2 linked regions of the Methylibium petroleiphilum PM1 genome follow. The protein of the gene in region 1 interacts with the protein of each later gene in a pairwise test. Links are inferred from orthologs where the notes say so. Each region holds a gene or a part of one and is shown on either strand. Other genes may lie near its edges. The genes, in order: MPE_RS04130 and grxD.

What was found.
Region 2: the proteins of MPE_RS04130 (region 1) and grxD interact in binary tests that used the Escherichia coli proteins (3 or more experiments, as listed by UniProt). The link is inferred for Methylibium petroleiphilum PM1 from one-to-one orthologs.

The regions. Positions count from the first base shown.
Region 1 is NC_008825.1:863,214-873,646, reverse strand. Bases 3,296-5,994 are described here. They hold MPE_RS04130 (BolA family protein), read right to left. Parts: upstream 4,935-5,994; coding sequence 4,656-4,934; downstream 3,296-4,655. Other genes in these bases: MPE_RS04120 (ABC transporter ATP-binding protein), read right to left, coding at 5,805-5,994; MPE_RS04125 (ABC transporter permease), read right to left, coding at 4,955-5,710; murA (UDP-N-acetylglucosamine 1-carboxyvinyltransferase), read right to left, coding at 3,296-4,560. Also shown: imidazoleglycerol-phosphate dehydratase HisB, read right to left, coding at 1-107; hisC (histidinol-phosphate transaminase), read right to left, coding at 104-1,219; hisD (histidinol dehydrogenase), read right to left, coding at 1,216-2,559; hisG (ATP phosphoribosyltransferase), read right to left, coding at 2,562-3,206; more of murA, read right to left, coding at 3,283-3,295; more of MPE_RS04120, read right to left, coding at 5,995-6,749; MPE_RS04115 (TetR/AcrR family transcriptional regulator), read left to right, coding at 6,881-7,549; MPE_RS04110 (tetratricopeptide repeat protein), read left to right, coding at 7,597-8,382; MPE_RS04105 (DUF1330 domain-containing protein), read left to right, coding at 8,384-8,701; MPE_RS04100 (methyl-accepting chemotaxis protein), read right to left, coding at 8,723-10,225; MPE_RS04095 (OmpP1/FadL family transporter), read right to left, coding at 10,362-10,433. UniProt on the Escherichia coli protein: Involved in cell resistance against acid stress.
Region 2 is NC_008825.1:553,134-561,145, reverse strand. The notes cover bases 1,442-4,267. They hold grxD (Grx4 family monothiol glutaredoxin), read left to right. Parts: upstream 1,442-2,601; coding sequence 2,602-2,934; downstream 2,935-4,267. Other genes in these bases: MPE_RS02600 (proline--tRNA ligase), read right to left, coding at 4,211-4,267; MPE_RS02605 (lytic transglycosylase domain-containing protein), read right to left, coding at 3,591-4,211; MPE_RS02610 (UbiX family flavin prenyltransferase), read left to right, coding at 3,014-3,577; MPE_RS02620 (hypothetical protein), read left to right, coding at 1,822-2,511; prmC (peptide chain release factor N(5)-glutamine methyltransferase), read left to right, coding at 1,442-1,644. Also shown: prfA (peptide chain release factor 1), read left to right, coding at 1-802; more of prmC, read left to right, coding at 805-1,441; more of MPE_RS02600, read right to left, coding at 4,268-5,956; MPE_RS02595 (RNA pyrophosphohydrolase), read left to right, coding at 6,104-6,703; MPE_RS02590 (DMT family transporter), read right to left, coding at 6,719-7,624; proB (glutamate 5-kinase), read right to left, coding at 7,705-8,012. UniProt on the Escherichia coli protein: Monothiol glutaredoxin involved in the biogenesis of iron-sulfur clusters.

The sequences.
Region 1 (10,433 bases):
CCGGTGGCGAGCCTGGCCACGCCCGTGCCGTCGAGGTCGACGCGCACGCGGATCTTCGTTTCGGCGGTGTCGCGCCGGACTTCGGCAACACGGTTCGGTTCGGTCATGACAGGATGCCTTTCAGGGCCGCGATCATCTGGTCGTTCTCTTCGGGCAGGCCGACGGTGAGGCGCAGGCAGTTTGCCAGCAGCGGGTGCAGGCCGGACACGTTCTTCACCAGCACGCCGCGCGCCTTCAGGCCCTCGAAGGCGGCCTTCGCGTCGGGCACCCGCACCAGCACCATGTTGGCCTCGCTCGGGAACGGCGTGGCGCCCGACATCGCGCGCAGCGCGTCCAGCAGCCGCGCGCGCTCGGCGCGCAGCACGGCGGCCTGGCGCGCGAACTCGTCCTCGTGCTCCAGCGCGAACAGCGCCGCCTCGCAGTTCAGCACGCTCACGTTGTAGGGCGGGCGCACCTTGTCGATCTCGGCCACCAGCGCGGTCGGACCCATCAGGTAGCCCAACCGCACACCGGCCAGGCCGAACTTGCTGAGCGTGCGCATCAGCAGCACGTGGTCGTGGTGCGCCAGCCGGTCGATGTAGCTGCGGCTCGCGAAGGGCTGGTAGGCCTCGTCGATCACCACCAGGCCGCCGTGCTCGCGCACCGCGTCGACGACGCGCTCGATCACCGCGTCGTCCCACAGGTTGGCGGTCGGGTTGTTCGGGTAGGCCAGGTAGGTGAGGGCCGGCCGGTGCTCGCGCACCGCGGCCAGCATCGCCGCGGCGTCGAGCTCGAAGTCGGCGGTCAGCGGCACGCCGACGAAGCGCAGCCCCTGCAGCCGGGCCGACATCTCGTACATCACGAAGCCCGGCAGCGGCGCCAGCACGGTGGCGCCCGGCACATCGCAGGCCATGCTGAGCAGCGAGATCAGCTCGTCGGAGCCATTGCCCAGCATCAGCGCGCAACCGGGCGGCAGGCCAGCGTGGCGGGCCAGCGCCGCGCGCAGCTCGTCGGTGCGCGTGCCGGGATAGCGGTTGATCGCCAGCGCGCCGAGCCGGCGGCCCAGCTCGGCCTGCAACGCGGCGGGCAGGCGGTGCGGGTTCTCCATCGCGTCGAGCTTCACGAAGCCGTCCGACGGCTGGATCGCGTAGGCGTGCATGTTCTGCACGTCCTGGCGGACGAAGCGCGCGAGGCGGGGCGCGAGCGGGGGTCCGCCGTTGTTGCTGTTGCTGCTGCTCATCGTGCCGCTCTCGGCTTCTTCGCCAGCCGCATCTCGGCCGCCTGCGCGTGCGCCTGCAGGCCCTCGCCGTAGGCCAGCTCGGCGGCGATCACGCCCAGCGTCTGCGCGCCCTGCTCGCTGACCTCGATCAGGCTGCTGCGCTTCTGGAAGTCGTAGACGCCCAGCGGCGAGCTGAAGCGCGCGGTGCCCGAGGTCGGCAGCACGTGGTTCGGCCCGGCACAGTAGTCGCCCAGCGATTCGCTGGTGTAGGCACCGAGGAAGATCGCGCCGGCGTGGCGCAGCAGCGGCTCCCAGCGGTGCGGCTCGTTCGAGCTCACTTCCAGGTGCTCGGGCGCGATGCGGTTGCTGATCTCGCAGGCCTCTTCCATCGAGCGGGTGTGGATCAACGCGCCGCGCCCTTCCAGCGAAGCGCGGATGATGGCAGCGCGCGGCATGCCGGGCAGCAGCCGGTTGATCTCTGCCTGTACTGCGTCGAGATAGGCCGCATCGGGGCACAGCAGGATGCTCTGCGCCAGCTCGTCGTGCTCGGCCTGGCTGAACAGGTCCATCGCCACCCAGTCGGCCGGCGTGCTGCCGTCGGCCAGCACCAGAATTTCGCTGGGTCCGGCGATCATGTCGATGCCCACCGTGCCGAACACGCGCTTCTTCGCGCTCGCCACATAGGCGTTGCCGGGGCCGGTGATCTTGTCGACCTGCGGCACCGTGGCCGTGCCGTAGGCGAGTGCGGCCACCGCCTGCGCGCCGCCGATCGTGAAGGCGCGCGTCACGCCCGCCACGTGCGCGGCGGCCAGCACCAGGGTGTTGCGCTCGCCCTTCGGCGTGGGCACCACCATCACGATCTCGGGCACGCCGGCCACATGGGCCGGCACCGCATTCATCAGCAGGCTGGACGGATAGGCCGCCTTGCCACCCGGCACGTAGATGCCCACGCGGTCCAACGGCGTGACCTTCTGGCCCAGCAGCGTGCCGTCCTCGTCGCGGTAGCTCCAGCTGCGGCCGCAGGCGTCGAGCTGGCGCTCGTGGTAGCTGCGGATGCGGCGCGTGGCCTGCTGCAGCGCGTCGCGCTGCGCCGGCGTGATGGCCGCGAAGGCGGCGGCGAAATCGGCCTGCGTCAGCTCGAGCTCGCCCATCGAGCCGACCGGCAGTGCGTCGAAGCGCGCGGTGTACTCCAGGACCGCGGCGTCGCCGCGCTGCCGCACGTCGGCCAGGATCTCCGCCACACGGCCCTCGATCGCGTCGTCGGTCTCCGCCGACCAGTGCTGCACGGCCCGGAATGCCGCCTCGAAATCGGGCTGCGTGGTGGCCAGGCGGCGCAGGTTCACGCGGGCGGGGGCGCTCATGTTCACTCCTGGGGGATGGCTGCTGCGAAGGCGTCGATCAGCGGACGGATCGCCTCGCGCTTGAGCTTCAGCGCGGCCTGGTTCACCACCAGCCGCGACGAGATGTCCATGATCCGCTCGACCTCGAGCAGGTGGTTGGCCTTGAGCGTGCTGCCGGTCGACACCAGGTCGACGATGGCATCGGCCAGGCCGGTCAGCGGCGCCAGCTCCATCGAGCCGTAGAGCTTGATCAGGTCGACGTGCACGCCCTTGTCGGCGAAGTGGTCGCGCGCGACGCTCACGTACTTGGTGGCGACGCGGATGCGCGAGCCCTGCTTCACCGCCGCCGCGTAGTCGAAGTCGGCCCGCACCGCCACGCTCATGCGGCACTTGGCGATGCGCAGGTCCAGCGGCTGGTACAGGCCCTGACCGCCATGCTCCAGCAGCACGTCGAGCCCGACCACGCCGAGGTCGGCGCCGCCATGCTGCACATAGGTGGGCACGTCGGTAGCGCGCACCAGCACCACGCGCACGTCGGGCCGGTTGGTCGGCAGGATGAGCTTGCGCGAGGTCTCGGGGTCCTCGGTGACCTCGATGCCTGCCGCCTTCAGCAGCGGCAGCGTCTCTTCGAAGATGCGGCCCTTCGACAGCGCGAGCGTGATGCTCATGGGGCCTCCCGCCGGGCCGCCCGGATGGAGGCCTCGCGCCCTCGGGGCGAAGCGAACGAGGTGCGCGTGAGGACTGTCATTTCACTCTTTCGATGTCCGCGCCCAGGGCGCGCAGCTTCGTTTCCATCTGGTCGTAGCCGCGGTCCAGGTGGTAGATGCGGTCGACCAGGGTCTCGCCGCTGGCCACCAGGCCGGCGATCACCAGGCTGGCCGAGGCGCGCAGGTCGGTGGCCATCACCGTGGCGCCCGACAGCTGCGGCACGCCGGTGACGATGGCCGTGTGGCCGTCGACCTCGATCTTCGCGCCCAGGCGCACCAGTTCATCGACGTGCATGAAGCGGTTCTCGAAGATGGTCTCGGTGACGCGCGCCGTGCCCTCGGCAATGCAGTCGAGCGCCATGAACTGCGCCTGCATGTCGGTCGGGAAGGCCGGGTACTCGCTGGTGCGGAAGCCCACCGCCTTCAGCTTGCCGTCGGAGGCCACGCGGATCCAGTCGCTGCCGGCCTCGATGCGGACGCCGGCCTCGCGCAGCTTGTCGATCACCGCGTCCAGGTGGTCGGCGCGCGCGTGCTTCAGCAGCACCTCGCCGCCGGCCGCGGCCACCGCGCACAGGAAGGTGCCGGCCTCGATGCGGTCGGGCACCACGCGGTGCCCGCCGCGCGGCGCGTGCAGTTGCGCGACGCCCTGGATGCGGATCTTGCTGCTGCCGTGGCCCTCGATCTTCGCGCCCATCGAGATCAGCATCTCGGCCAGGTCGGGGATCTCGGGCTCCTGCGCGGCGTTCTCGAGCACGGTCTCGCCGTCGGCCAGTGTCGCGGCCATCAGCAGGTTCTCGGTGCCGGTGACGGTCACCATGTCCGTCGTGATGCGCGCACCGCGCAGCCCGCCCGAGGCCTTGGGCGCCTTCGCGATGATGTAGCCGTGCTCGACGCTGATCTGCGCGCCCATCGCCTGCAGGCCCTTGATGTGCTGATCCACCGGCCGCGAGCCGATCGCGCAGCCGCCCGGCAGCGACACCGTGGCCTCGCCGAAGCGCGCCAGCAGCGGTCCCAGCACCAGGATCGACGCCCGCATGGTCTTCACCAGGTCGTAGGGGGCCTCGGGGCTGCTGACCGGGCCGGCGTCGATGGTCACTTCGTCGGGGCGGCTCTCGCTGCGCTCGGCGACGGCACCCATATTGCGCAGCAGCTTCAGCGTGGTCGAGACGTCCTGCAGGCGCGGCACGTTCGAGAAGCGCACCGGCTCGGCCGTCAGCAGCGCAGCGCACAGCTCCGGCAGCGCCGCGTTCTTGGCGCCCGAGATCGCGACCTCGCCGTGGAGACGGCGGCCGCCGCGAATGATGAGTTTGTCCATGGTGCGGTGCTCGTCACCGCCCTGCATCACGCGCTTGCACGGACCGCCCTCGCCACGAGGGAGCGCACAAGCCGCGCCACAGGGCGGCTTGTGGATCAGTGGTGGTGGGCAGCGGCGGCGCGGGGCTCGGAGCCCTGCACCGCGAATTCGGCCGGCGTCAGCGTCTTCATCGACAGCGCGTGGATTTGTTCGCGCATTCTATCGCCGAGCGCCGCGTAGACCCGCTGGTGGCGGCGGACGCGGCTCAGGCCGTCGAACTCGGCCGACACGATGGTGGCGAAGAAATGGCGGCCGTCGCCATCCACCTGCAGGTGCTCGCAGGCGAGCCCTTGCGCGATGTAGCGCTGCACGTCGTCTGCGGTGGGGTCGGCCATGTCACCAGTGTATCGGGCGTTCAGGAGCGCAGCTTGTAGCCGGTCTTCAGCAGCCGCAGCGCCACCGCCGAGACGGCCGCCAGGCTGGTGGCGACCACCCCCAGGCTGACCCACGGACTCACGTCGCTGATGCCGAAGAAGCCGGCCCGGAATCCGTCGATCATGTAGAAGAAGGGATTGAGATGGCTCACCGCCTGCCAGAACGGCGGGAGCGAGTCGATCGAATAGAACACGCCCGACAGAAAGGTCATCGGCATCACGACGAAGTTCTGGAACGCCGCGATCTGGTCGAACTTCTCGGCCCACAGGCCGGCCACCAGGCCCAGCGCGCCCATCATCGCGGACCCCAGCACCGCGAACACCAGCGCCCAGGCCGGCGCGGCCAGGCCGGGCGGCGCGAACCACACGGTGACGGCCAGCACCCCGGCGCCCACCACCAGGCCGCGCACCACCGAGGCGCCCGCATAGGCCGCGAACCAGGCCCAGTGCGACAACGGCGTCACCAGCAGGAAAACGAGGTTGCCGGTCACCTTGCTCTGGATCAGCGACGAGCTGCTGTTGGCGAAGGCGTTCTGCAGCACGCTCATCATCACCAGCCCCGGGATCAGGAAACTGGTGTAGCCGACGCTGCCGTAGACCTTCACATGGGCTTCGAGCGCATGGCCGAAGATCAGCAGGTAGAGCACGGCGGTCAGCACCGGCGCCGCCACGGTCTGGAAGCTGACCTTCCAGAACCGCAGCATCTCCTTGTAAAGCAGCGTGCGCGCGCCGGTCATGACTGCCCCTCGTCCGACGAGTACGTCGGCCGATCCCCCGCGGGGATGCGGGCCGGCTTGGGAGCGGCCCGGCGCTCGGCCCGCGGCGCGCCGGTCATGCCGCCCCCTTCTGCGGTTCGCCCTGCATGATCTCGAGGAACACGTCCTCCAGGTCGGCGCGGCCGATCTCCAGTTCCTCCACGCGCACCTCGGCGCTGCGCAGCAGCGCGAGCAGCGTCTCCACCTCGGCGGCGTCGTGTGCGGTGAGCTGCACGATGCGACCGGTCACGCGCGCCTGCGCCGCCACTGCCGGCGGCAGCGCCTGGTCGGTCTTGAAGCGCAGCATGGTGCTCGCGGTGCCGGCCAGCAGGTTGGCGGTGCGGTCCAGCGCCACCACGCGGCCCTGCTTGAGCATCGCGATGCGACCGCACAGCGCCTCGGCCTCTTCCAGGTAGTGCGTGGTCAGCAGCACGGTGTGGCCCTCGCGGTTGAGCCGCGCGATGAACTGCCACAGCGTCTGGCGCAGTTCCACGTCGACCCCGGCGGTCGGCTCGTCGAGCACGATCACCGGCGGCCGGTGCACCAGCGCCTGCGCCACCAGCACGCGGCGCTTCATGCCGCCCGACAGCTGGCGCATGTTGGCGTCGGCCTTGTCGGCCAGCCCCAGGTGGTGCAGCAGTTCGTCGATCCAGGCATCGTTGGCCTTGCGGTCGACGCGCACGCCGAAGTAGCCGCTCTGGATGCGCAGCGTCTCGCGCACCGAGAAGAAGGGGTCGAACACCAGCTCCTGCGGCACGATGCCCAGCGCGCGGCGCGCGGCCGCGTAGTCGTCCACCACGTCGTGGCCCTGCACCGTGACGCGCCCTCGGGTCGCGCGGCTCAGGCCGGCCAGGATGCTGATCAGCGTGGTCTTGCCGGCCCCGTTGGGGCCGAGCAGGCCGAAGAAGTCGCCCGGCTCGATGTCGAAACTCACGTCCTGCAGCGCATGCAGGTCGCCGCGCTGGCTGCCGCGCGGGGCAAGGTAGGTCTTGGAAACGGAGTCGAAACGAACGGCCGGCATGAAGGTCTCGGAGGACAGCCGGAGATTGTAGGCAGGCCCCGCCATCGGTGCTGGCCGCATTGGTGGCGCGTGATCTTGATGCTAGATTGCCCGCAAACCAGCCCTCTCGCCCGCCGCGAGACGACCGCGCCATGAGCCCACGGGTCCCGAAGAAAGCACCGCGCCGCACGGCCGAGCGCATCCTGGAGGTGACGCTGGAACTGTTCAACCGCTTCGGCGAGCCCAACGTCAGCACCACGCTGATCTCGGCCGAGCTCAACATCAGCCCCGGCAACCTCTACTACCACTACCCGGCCAAGGACGAGCTGATCAACAGCCTGTTCGACCGCTACGAGGCCGCGCTCACCGAGCTGCTGCGGGCGGCCGACAACGTGCGCAACGTCGAGGACGCCTGGCTGTTCTTCCACATGCTGTTCGAGCTGATCTGGCAGTACCGCTTCCTGTACCGCGACCTGAACGACCTGCTCAGCAAGAACCGGCGCCTGGAGACCCACTTCCAGTTCGTGCTGAAGAACAAGCAGCATGCGGTCAAGGCGGTGCTCGACGGCCTGAGCCGCGCGCAGGCGATGCGCATCGACGCGCGCGAGGCCGAGCCGGTGGCCACCTCGATGGTGGTGGTGCTGACCTACTGGCTCAGCTACGAGTACGTGCGCGACCCGCGCAAGGCATTGGAGCCCGAAAGCGCCGGCGCGGCGCTGCTGCGCGGCGCCCAGCACGTGCTCAGCCTGCTGATGCCCTACCTCGATCCGGGCCAGCGCGAGCACCTGCTGATGCTGGCCGGCAGCTACCAGCGCGACTGACCGATAAGAACGACCGATTCCCCGGAACGACGCAGGAGACAAGCACCATGGCCAAGTGGACCGCCTTCCCTTACGACAACGCCGACTACGTGCACGACGCCGCGGCGCTGAAGAAGCACTGGGCCCGGCTGCACGCAGGCGACGCCGAGCCCTGGCCCAAGGACGCCGCGGTGCAGGAAGCCTGGGCGCTGTTCCACGCCGGAGAGTTCAGGAAGGCGGTCGATGCCGGGCTGAAGGCCGGCGCGAATGGAGCAACAGCAGGCATCACCGCGGCCAACAAGGCCCAGGCGATCTACGCCAACTACCTGGAGAAGAGCGAGAAGACCAAGCTCGACCTCTTCCTCGAGCTCGCCCAGCGCGCCGAGGCCCAGGCCGCCGCCGAGCCGAAGAACGCCAACGCGCACTACCTGATGGCCTATGCGGTGGGCCGCTACGGCCAAGGCATCAGCGTCGCGAAGGCGCTCGCCCAGGGGCTGGGCAGCAAGGTGAAGAACGCGCTGGAGACCACCATCAAGCTGGCCCCGAAGCACGCCGATGCGCACATCGCGCTCGGCGCCTTCCACGCCGAGGTGATCGACAAGGTCGGCAAGCTGCTCGGCAGGACCCAGGGCGCCGATGCCGCGACCGGGCTGAAGATGTTCCAGGCCGCGTTGAAGCTCAACCCGACCAGCGCGATCGCGATGGTGGAATACGCCAACGGCCTGGTGATGCTCGAGGGCGACAAGCGCATGAAGGAGGCCGAACAGCTCTACGCGCAGGCGGCCGCGTGCACACCGGCCGACGCGATGGAGCGCCTGGACGTGGAGATGGCGAAGGCCGAACTGGAGGACTGAGGTGAGCGCGACACCCCCTGCCGGCCCGGCAGCCGCAGCCGCCTATGTGATCGGCCACATCGTCATCAAGGACCCCGACACCTGGTTGGCCTACCGGAACCAGGTGCCCGCGACCCTGGTGCCCTGGCAGGGCGAGATCCTGGTGCGCGGCCGGCGCGCGGTCGAACTGGCCGGCCACTCGCCGTTCACCGACACCGTCGTCATCCGATTTCCGGACACCGCCGCGGTCGAGGGCTGGTACCGCTCACCGGCCTACCAGGCACTGATCCCGCTGCGCGAGCGGGCGGCCGAGGTGGTGCTGGTGGGCTACGCGATGTAGCCGACCGAAGCGGTCGCGTATTCATGCCGGTGCGGCTGTGACGTCGGACACCTTGAAAACGCTGATGGCTTGCGTCAACGAAACAGCTTGCGAATGCAGGCTGTCGGAAGCCACGGCGGCCTGCTCCACCAATGCAGCATTCTGCTGCGTCACGATGTCCATTTGCCCGACCGCTTGAGCGATCTCCGTGACAGAGACGCATTGATCGCGCATCTCTACAGCAATCTCCGATATGACAACGGCCACTTCCTTGATTGCCGTCTCGACTTCCGCGATGACGGCATCGGATCGGTGAGCAAGATCGGATCCGGACATCACCCGCACAGCCGACTCATCGATCAGTTGCTTGATTTCCCTGGCAGCACTGGCCGAACGCTGCGCCAGCTCCCTCACTTCGGCAGCCACCACGGCGAAGCCGCGCCCTTGCTGTCCTGCCCTCGCCGCTTCGACTGCAGCATTCAGCGAAAGAATATTGATCTGGGATGCAATGCCATCGATCACGCTGGTGATGTTCGAAATCAGCTCTGATGAAGTCTTGATGTGCGTCATCATCTCGACGAGCTGGGAACCGATTTCACGACCGACCGTTGCCCTGCTGGCGGCAGTGAATGCCAGCGAGTTTGCCCGTTCCGCTCCAACGGCACTCCGCTCCGCCGCGGCTTTGAGTTCCACCGTTGAAGCCGCTGTCTTCTGCAGAGCGGCGGCTTGGGATTCAGTCCGCGCAGACAGATTCGAGTTGCCCGACGCGACTTCCCTCGTCGCCTTGCTGATCTGGCCGGAACCTGCACTGACTTGGCGAACCAAGTCAGCGAGACTGTTCTTCATGTTGTTCAATGCACCCATCAGTTCGCCAAACTCGTCCTTCGAGCGAACGGCAATGGCGGCGTCAAGGTTTCCTCCTGCGATCGTCTGTGCGACCGTCAAAATCTCGTTGATCGGCCGAAGCGTGCCGCGACGCAGGAAGACCAGTGTCGCTCCGAGCAGCACCAGGCCGGTGATTGCGGATGCGGTCAGCAACTCCTTGGCAAACTTCACGGCCGTCGGGAGAAGTTCGGCAAACCTGTCCGAGTTTTCCGAGACAGGCATCATCTTGAGACGAAGAGACTGCGCAGTGGCAGAACTGACACCGCTCTCCGCGGTCGACGACTGCAGAGTCGAGCGCACCTCTTCGAGATCGAAGACATCCTTGCGAGGTAACTCGATGATGGGAGCAAATCCGAGGATCTTGAAGACCAGTTTCTCCGCCTCCAACAATTCCGCATCCGCGCTCCGCGCGTAACCCTGACCGAGATCGATGTACTGCAGGAGCTCGCGACGCATCCGACCGTCGTCCACATGCTCGTCGCTGCGTATCGAGGCGAGCAGCTTCTCGATTTCGGAGACCTGTGCGAGATGCATCCGTTCAAAATAGTGCAACTGGGCGCATTTCCCGAGGATTCTGTTGCCCCACAGAACGATGGCGGAAACCATCAGCACCACGATCATGGCGCCGTGGAATTTCTGGCGCAGACTCAGATTCAGCATCACTTGCCCTAAGTTGCACGGACTCGCTCTGTGACGGACTCGCCCGCACCATCAGAGCGATAGCGAGGCCTTCGACGACCTCGACTCCATAGCGCTGATGAACTGATGCCTCCGAAACCCGTGGTCGGAAGCCTCGTCAAAACGGCAGGACGTAAGCCAGCGACATGTTGTTCTGAGAGTGACTGATGCTGATCGGATCCGAGGTGTT
Region 2 (8,012 bases), 310 kb from region 1 along the record:
CACCGAGCTGCAGCGCCTGCTGTTGCCGCGAGACCCGGACGATGCGCGCTCGGTGTTCCTGGAGATCCGCGCCGGCACCGGCGGCGATGAATCGGCCCTGTTCGCCGGCGACCTGCTGCGGATGTACACCCGCTACGCCGAGCGCAAGGGCTGGCGCGTCGAGCTGCTGTCGGCGAGCGACAGCGAGCTGGGCGGCTACAAGGAGGTCGTGGCGCGCATCGAGGGCGACGCGGTGTTCGGTCACCTGAAATACGAATCCGGCGGCCACCGCGTGCAGCGCGTGCCCGCTACCGAGACGCAGGGCCGCATCCACACCAGCGCCTGCACCGTCGCCGTGCTGGCCGAGCCCGACGAAGCGCAGGAGGTGACGCTGAATCCGGCCGACCTGCGCATCGACACCTACCGCGCCAGCGGGGCCGGCGGGCAGCACGTCAACAAGACCGACTCGGCCGTGCGCATCACCCACCTTCCGACCGGGCTGGTGGCCGAATGCCAGGACGACCGCTCGCAACACCGCAACAAGGCCAAGGCCATGGCGGTGCTCGCAGCCCGCCTGCGCGACAAGGACCGGCTGGAGCGGCAAGCCAGGGAAGCAGCCACACGCAAGAGCCTGATCGGCAGCGGCGACCGCAGTGACCGCATCCGCACCTACAACTTCCCGCAAGGGCGACTCACCGACCACCGCATCAACCTCACGCTCTACCAGCTCGGCGCAATCATGGACGGTGACCTCGACCCGGTCGTGAAGGCGCTGGTAGCGGCGCGCGAGGCCGAGTTGCTGGCCGAGCTGGAAATCGGCTGAGGATGAGCTGCCCAGTGCCGCCCCCCGACAGCGTCGCCGCCGCGCTGCTGGCGGCCCGCGAGCGCGGCATCGACCGGCTCGACGCGCAGTGCCTGCTCAGCGCGGTTCTCGCACGCCCCCGCAGCTGGCTGCTGGCGCACGCGGACGAGGCTCTCGATCCCCAGGCAGCCCGTCACTACGACGCCTTGCTGGCGCGCCGCGCTGCCGGCGAACCCTTGGCCTATGTGCTGGGCGAGAAGGAGTTCTTCGGCCTGAGGCTGGAGGTGACGCCCGATGTCCTGATCCCCCGCGCCGATACCGAGACCCTGGTGGAATGGGCGCTCGAGCTGCTGCCCTGCAATGTCGAGACTGCCGTGGCCGACCTTGGCACGGGAAGCGGCGCGATCGCGCTGGCGCTGGCCGCGCGACGCCCCACGTGCCGTGTGACCGCCGTGGACGCCAGCTCGGACGCCCTCGCGGTCGCCGAGCGGAACGGCGGCAGACTTGGCTTGGCGGTCGAATGGCGGCTCAGCGACTGGTTCTCGGCCCTCGAAGGCCGCCGATTCGCGCTGATCGTCAGCAATCCGCCCTACATCGCCGATGGCGACTGCCACCTCGATGCCCTGACACATGAACCGCAGCGTGCGCTCACCTCCGGACCTGACGGCTTGGCAGCGATCCGTCACATCGTTGCGAGCGCCGCGAGCTTCCTGACAGCGGGCGGCTGGCTGCTGATCGAGCACGGCTATGACCAAGCCGAGGCGGTCCAGGCTTTGCTCGGCGTGGCGGGCTTCGAGCACATCGCCACCCGGCATGACCTGGGCGGCCAGCCACGCTGCTCGGGCGGTCGCTGCCGCGACTGAACCTGGGAGGGCCCCGGCCCCGGTGCGCGGACCGTGCGAAAGATCGCACCGCCACGCGCGTGCCTGTTGCGATCCGACGACCCCGATCCCACAAGCCGTCGCAGCGGCGTAGGATCGATTTTCGGAAGGCCCGGATGCAATGCCCGGCGCTTTCCCGGTCTGCCCGAGGAGCTCGCCATGCCTGTGTGCCGCACCTTGTTCCGCCCGACACTGCCCCTGGTCTTCGCGATGGCGGCGGGCGTCACGCCCGCCTGGAGCGGCGAACCCATCACGTCCTCCCCCCACGCCGGTGGCCTCGGCCTGCGCGGCAGCGACAGTATCTGGCCTCGTTGGCAAGGCCGGCTCGGACTCATCAGCGGCAGCCCAGCGGCCTTGGCCGGCGGGCGCTACGACCCGGGGCTGGACACCATCACCGCCTACGGCGGGGAACGTCCGCAACAGAGTCTGAGCCTGTTCGGCGACTATTACTTTTTTCAGCAAGGCATCGCCGGCGCAGGCTACAGCGGTGGGCTGCGAGCCACCGGCGGGCTGATCTACGGACCGCGTAGCGCAGCATGGTCCTCGCTGCCGTCAGGCCTGACGGCATTGAGCGGCAGCTTCAGCGCGGTGCGACGCAACTTCAGCCTCGCGAACCCAGGGCTGGGCACGGAGGAGGGCAACAGTTCGGTGCCTTATGTGGGCGTGGGTTACACCGGGCTGCAGTCCTTGCGCGCCACCGGTGGCGGCTGGGGCTTCAGCGCCGACGTCGGTCTGGTGGCGCTGCAACCGCGCTCGGCCGTGCGCTTCGGCCAACAGGGCCTGAGCGACAGCCTGCGCGATCTGCAACTGAGTCCGTTGCTGCAACTCGGCGCCTCATACTCGTTCTGACCCGGGTGGGGATTTGCCGCGGCGGCGGCCGACAGCGGCCCGCTTTGCCGTATAACCGCGGCTGTTTCCGAATTCTTGCCGCGAGCCATCATGACCCAGACCACCTCCTCCGACGTCCAGCAGCGCATCGACCAGTTGGTCAAGTCCCACCGCGTGGTGCTGTTCATGAAGGGCAGCGCGCAGTTTCCGATGTGCGGCTTCTCGGGCCGCGCCGTGCAGATCCTGAAGGCCTGCGGCGTCACCGACCTGGCCACGGTGAACGTGCTCGAGGACGACGGCATCCGCCAGGGCATCAAGGACTACGCCAACTGGCCCACTATCCCGCAGTTGTATGTGAACGGCGAGTTCGTCGGTGGCTCGGACATCATGGCCGAGATGTACCAGTCCGGTGAACTGCAGCCGCTGTTGAGCACCCAGGCCTGAGGCCCCGCTCCGCACGGCCACCGTCCTGGCCGCCGTCGTCCTGCCTCGCAGGACGACCCTTCACCTGAAGGTACAGCACATGACCCGACGCCTCGTGGTCGGCATCACCGGAGCGACCGGCGCGGTCTACGGCACACGCTTGTTGGCACGCGCTCGCGCGCTGGGCGCCGAGACGCACCTCGTCGTGACGCCGGCCGGCGTGCTGAACGTGCATCACGAACTCGGCCTGGACCGGCAGGCGCTGGAAGCGCTGGCCGATCACGCGCATGCGCCCGGTGACATTGGCGCCTGCATCGCCAGCGGCAGCTTCGCGACCGCGGCCATGGTCATCGCGCCGTGTTCGATGAAGTCGCTGGCCGCCATTGCGCATGGCTTCGGCGACAACCTGCTGACGCGCGCTGCCGACGTGACGCTGAAGGAGCGACGCCGGCTGCTGCTGCTGGTGCGCGAAACACCGTTCAACCTGGCACATCTGCGCAACATGACCGCGGTGACCGAGATGGGCGGCATTGTGTTCCCACCGTTGCCGGCCTTCTACCACCGGCCAGCGAGCATCGACGAGCTGGTCGACGACACGGTGGAACGAGTGCTCGGCCTGCTGGGGCTCGACGCCGCGACGCCCAGGGCGTGGTCGGGTCTCTGAGGTTCGGAGCCGCTCAGCCGGGCTTGTATTCCCACCGCTTGCGCGCGGCGAACACGGCGTTCGGATACTCGGGGCGGCCGCGACTGCCGTTGTAGCGGCCCAGCGCGAGGTACAGGTCACCGCGCTCGCGGTCGAGGTAATGCCGCAGGATCACGCAGCCGAAGCGCAAGTTGGTCTGCAGATGGAACAGACGGCCGACGTCGCCATCGCCGATGGTTCGCATCCAGAACGGCATCACCTGCATGTAACCGCGCGCGCCGGCCACCGACACCGCGTACTTGCGAAAGCCACTCTCGACTTCCACCAACCCCAGCACCAGCCCCGGATCGAGTCCGGCGCGGCGGCTTTCATACCAGAGGGTTTCGAGGAACTCGACGCGCGTGAGGTGTTCGGCCTTGCGCTTCTGCAAACGCTGGCTCATCGCACCAAGCCAACGCAGGTAGGCGAGCCGTTCCTCGGTGCTGGCGAAGCTCGGGCGCGGCGGTGCCCCGCGAGAGACCGCCGCGGACAGCGCGGTGCGCACCGCATCGGCCAGAGGCTCCTCGATCTGCGATCCGGCACGGGCCGGCGCGGGCGACAGGCCTGCGGCGAGGCCCAGGCCAGCGAACAGGACGAGCCGGCGGGTGCCCTGCATCAGTCGCGCAAGCGCGCACGCAACTGCGCGACCACCTCGGCGACTGCCAGCTTGCCGGCCTCGGCCTCCTGCCGGCCCTGCAACTCGACCTGCCCCTCCTTCAGCCCGCGGTCCGAGATCACCACGCGCTGCGGAATGCCGATCAGTTCCCAATCGGCGAACATGGCACCGGGACGCTCACCGCGGTCGTCGAGCATCAAGTCCATGCCGAGTGCCTGCAGTTCGTCGTGCAGAGTGTCGGCGGCCTGCCTGACCTCGGCCGAACGGTCGTAACCGATCGGGCAGATGACCACCTCGAAGGGCGCGATCGCGGTCGGCCACACGATGCCTCGCGCGTCGTGGCGCTGCTCGATCGCCGCGCCGAGGATGCGCGTGACGCCGATGCCGTAGCAGCCCATCTCCATCAGCCGCGGCTTACCGGTCTCATCGAGGTAGGTGGCGTTCATCGCGGCGCTGTACTTGGTGCCGAGGTAGAACACGTGGCCGACCTCGATACCACGCTGGATCGCCAGCACGCCCTTGCCGTCCGGCGAAGGGTCGCCCACGACGGCATTGCGGATGTCGGCCACGAGGTCGGGCTCGGGCAGGTCGCGGCCCCAGTTGACGCCGGTGTAGTGGAAGTCGGCGTCGTTGGCGCCGCAGACGAAGTCGCCCATGTGCGCCACCGTCCGGTCGGCGATCACACGCACCGGCTGCTTCAGGCCGATCGGTCCCAGGTAGCCCGGCTTGCAGCCGAAGTGCGCATCGATCTCACCGACGGTCGCGAAGCGAAAGCCCGCCTTCAGGCCTGGCAGCTTGCCGGCCTTGACCTCATTGAGCTCATGATCGCCCCGCACCAGCAGCAGCCAGACGGTGGTCTTGACGATGTCGCCGCCGTCATTGCGATCGTCAGTCGCCAGCACCAGCGATTTCACTGTCTGCGTCAGCGGCAGATTCAGCAGGGCCGCCACATCGGCGCAGGTCGCCTTGCCGGGCGTCGGCGTCTTGGTCAGCGGCTGAATCGGCACCGGCCGTTGCGCGGCGAGCGGCAGACACTCGGCCAGCTCGATGTTGGCCGCGTAATCGCTGGTCGGGCAGTAGACGATCGCATCCTCACCCGTCTCGGCGATGACCTGGAACTCGTGCGAGCGGTCGCCACCGATCGCGCCGGTGTCGGCCGCCACCGCACGGTAGCTGAGGCCGAAACGGTCGAAGATGCGTCCGTAGGCAGCGTACATCGCGTCGTAGCTCCTGCCGGCAGCCGCTTCATCACGGTCGAAGGAGTAGGCATCCTTCATGGTGAACTCGCGCCCGCGCATCACGCCGAAGCGCGGCCGTCGCTCGTCACGGAACTTGGTCTGGATGTGATAGAAATTCTTCGGCAGCTGACGGTAGCTGCGCAGTTCCTGCCGCGCGATGTCGGTGACGACCTCCTCGCTGGTCGGCTGGATGATGAAGTCGCGGTCGTGGCGGTCCTTCACGCGCATCAGCTCGGGCCCCATCTTCTCGAAGCGACCGGTCTCCTGCCACAGCTCGGCCGGCTGCACCACGGGCATCAGCAGTTCGACGGCGCCCGCCCGGTTCATTTCCTCGCGGATGATCGCCTCGACCTTGCGGATCACGCGCAGCCCCATCGGCATGTAGCTGTAGATGCCGGCTCCGAGCCGCTTGATCATGCCGGCGCGCATCATCAGCTTGTGGCTCGTGATCTCGGCGTCGGCCGGTGCTTCTTTCAAGGTGGAGACGAAGAACTGGGAGGCTTTCATGGCGTCGGCCGGGGCATGCGAGAGGGAGGCTGCGTGATGAGCTGGGAGCGATGCCGCCAGGCCGACCCCGCAACCTGGGGCGGAGCGGGCTTGCATCGCGGAAGCCCGGTGCAATAATGAATTCAAGACTGAATTCGAGGTTTCATTATGCTCGACCGTGAAGGCTTCAGGCCCAACGTCGGCATCGTTCTGCTCAACCAGCGGAACCAGGTGTTCTGGGGCAAACGCATACGCACCCACTCCTGGCAGTTTCCGCAAGGCGGCATCAAGTACGGTGAGACGCCCGAGCAGGCGATGTACCGTGAGCTGCACGAAGAAGTGGGCTTGCAGCCCGAGCATGTGCGCATCCTGGCGCGCACGCGTGATTGGCTGCGCTATGAGGTGCCCGACCATTACATCCGCCGCGAGGCCCGGGGCCACTACCGCGGCCAGAAGCAGATCTGGTTCTTGTTGCAGCTGACTGGCCGCGACAACGACATGAACCTGCGTGCCTGCGACCACCCGGAGTTCGACGCGTGGCGCTGGAACGAGTACTGGGTACCGCTCGAGGTGGTGATCGACTTCAAGCGAGACGTCTACCAGATGGCGCTGACCGAACTGGCGCGCTTCCTGCCACGCGCCAACCACCACAACCGCTACCTGCGCTCGGGCATGCGGGCGCACCGGCGGGAGGACGAAGAGCGCTCCAACGGCGAGGCGCCCATGGAAGCCGCCGACGGTGAGACGACGCCCGAAGGTCCGCGCTGAGGCCCTGCGTCGGCGTCAGCGGTGCCGGCGGTTGAGCAGGCTCAGCCCCACAGCCACCGCCACGAGCGCCACCAGCAACTCGACGCCCACCGGCTCCTCCAGCAGGCCGGCGGCGAAGGCCGCGCCGAACACCGGCGTGAGGAACACGAAAGCCTGCACCTTGGTCGCCGGATAACGCGTGAGCAACCCGAACCACAGCAGATAACTGGCGAAGGTGACGATCACCGCCTGATAGAACAGCGAGCCGATGGCCAGCGCGCTCCAGGCGGCCGGCCAGGGCGCGCCGCTCACCCAGGCAGCCGCCGGCGACAGCAGCGCCGAAACAAGCAGTTGGTAGGCCAGCGTCTTCTCGGGCGCAGCATGGCGCAGCGAACTGAAGCGGATGATCACAGTGGTCAACCCCCACAACGCCGCCGCAACGAGGATCAGCGCATCGCCCAGCCATGGCCAACCGTCCGCCCGAGGCGCAGGCTCGGCAAACGCGAAAGCGACCCCACCGAAGGCGATGGCCAGGCCGAGCGCCTGCAGGGGCCGCAGCCGCTCGGCCGGCACCAGCCACGCGAGCACCAGGGCAACGACGAACGGCGAGGTGTTGATGAACACGACTGACCGGGCGGCCGTCGTGTACTGCAAGCCGACGAAGATGCACCCGAATTCGATGGCGAACAGCAGGCCCGCGAGCAGGCCGGGCCACAGCGTGCCGTCACGCCAGTGCCAGGGAATGCGGCGCCAGCGCATCCAGGCCAGGACCAGCACCAGGGCGACCACGCTGCGAACGGACAACTGGATCAGCGACCCGACCTCGGGCAGCGCGGCCTTGATGGCGACTTGGTTCAATCCCCAAAGCGCGCAGCAGCAGACCAGCGCCAGGGCCGCCGGCGCATCGATGCGCGCGGCGCGGGGTTCGCGCTCCGTCGTCACGCGGGGTGCTCCGCACCGCGTCGGGAGCACCGGATGCGGGGGATTCGGGGACAGCCAGAGCGCAGACGCAAGAGTTCTCGTCAGGCCAGCACGAGATTCGTGCGGTGGATCATCTCGGGCTCGTTGCTGTAGCCCAGCAGACTCTCGATCTGCGACGACGGCTTGCGCGCGATCAGCCGCGCCTCGCTGCTCGCGTAGTTGGCCAGGCCCCGCGCGATTTCGATACCGACCTGGCTCCGCACCGCGATCACGTCACCTCGCACGAACTCGCCCTGCACCTCGACCACGCCGATCGGCAGCAGACTCTTGCCTTCGTCGCGCAGCTTGGCGACGGCGCCGTCGTCGATGACGACCGTGCCGCGCATCTGCAGATGGTCGGCCATCCACT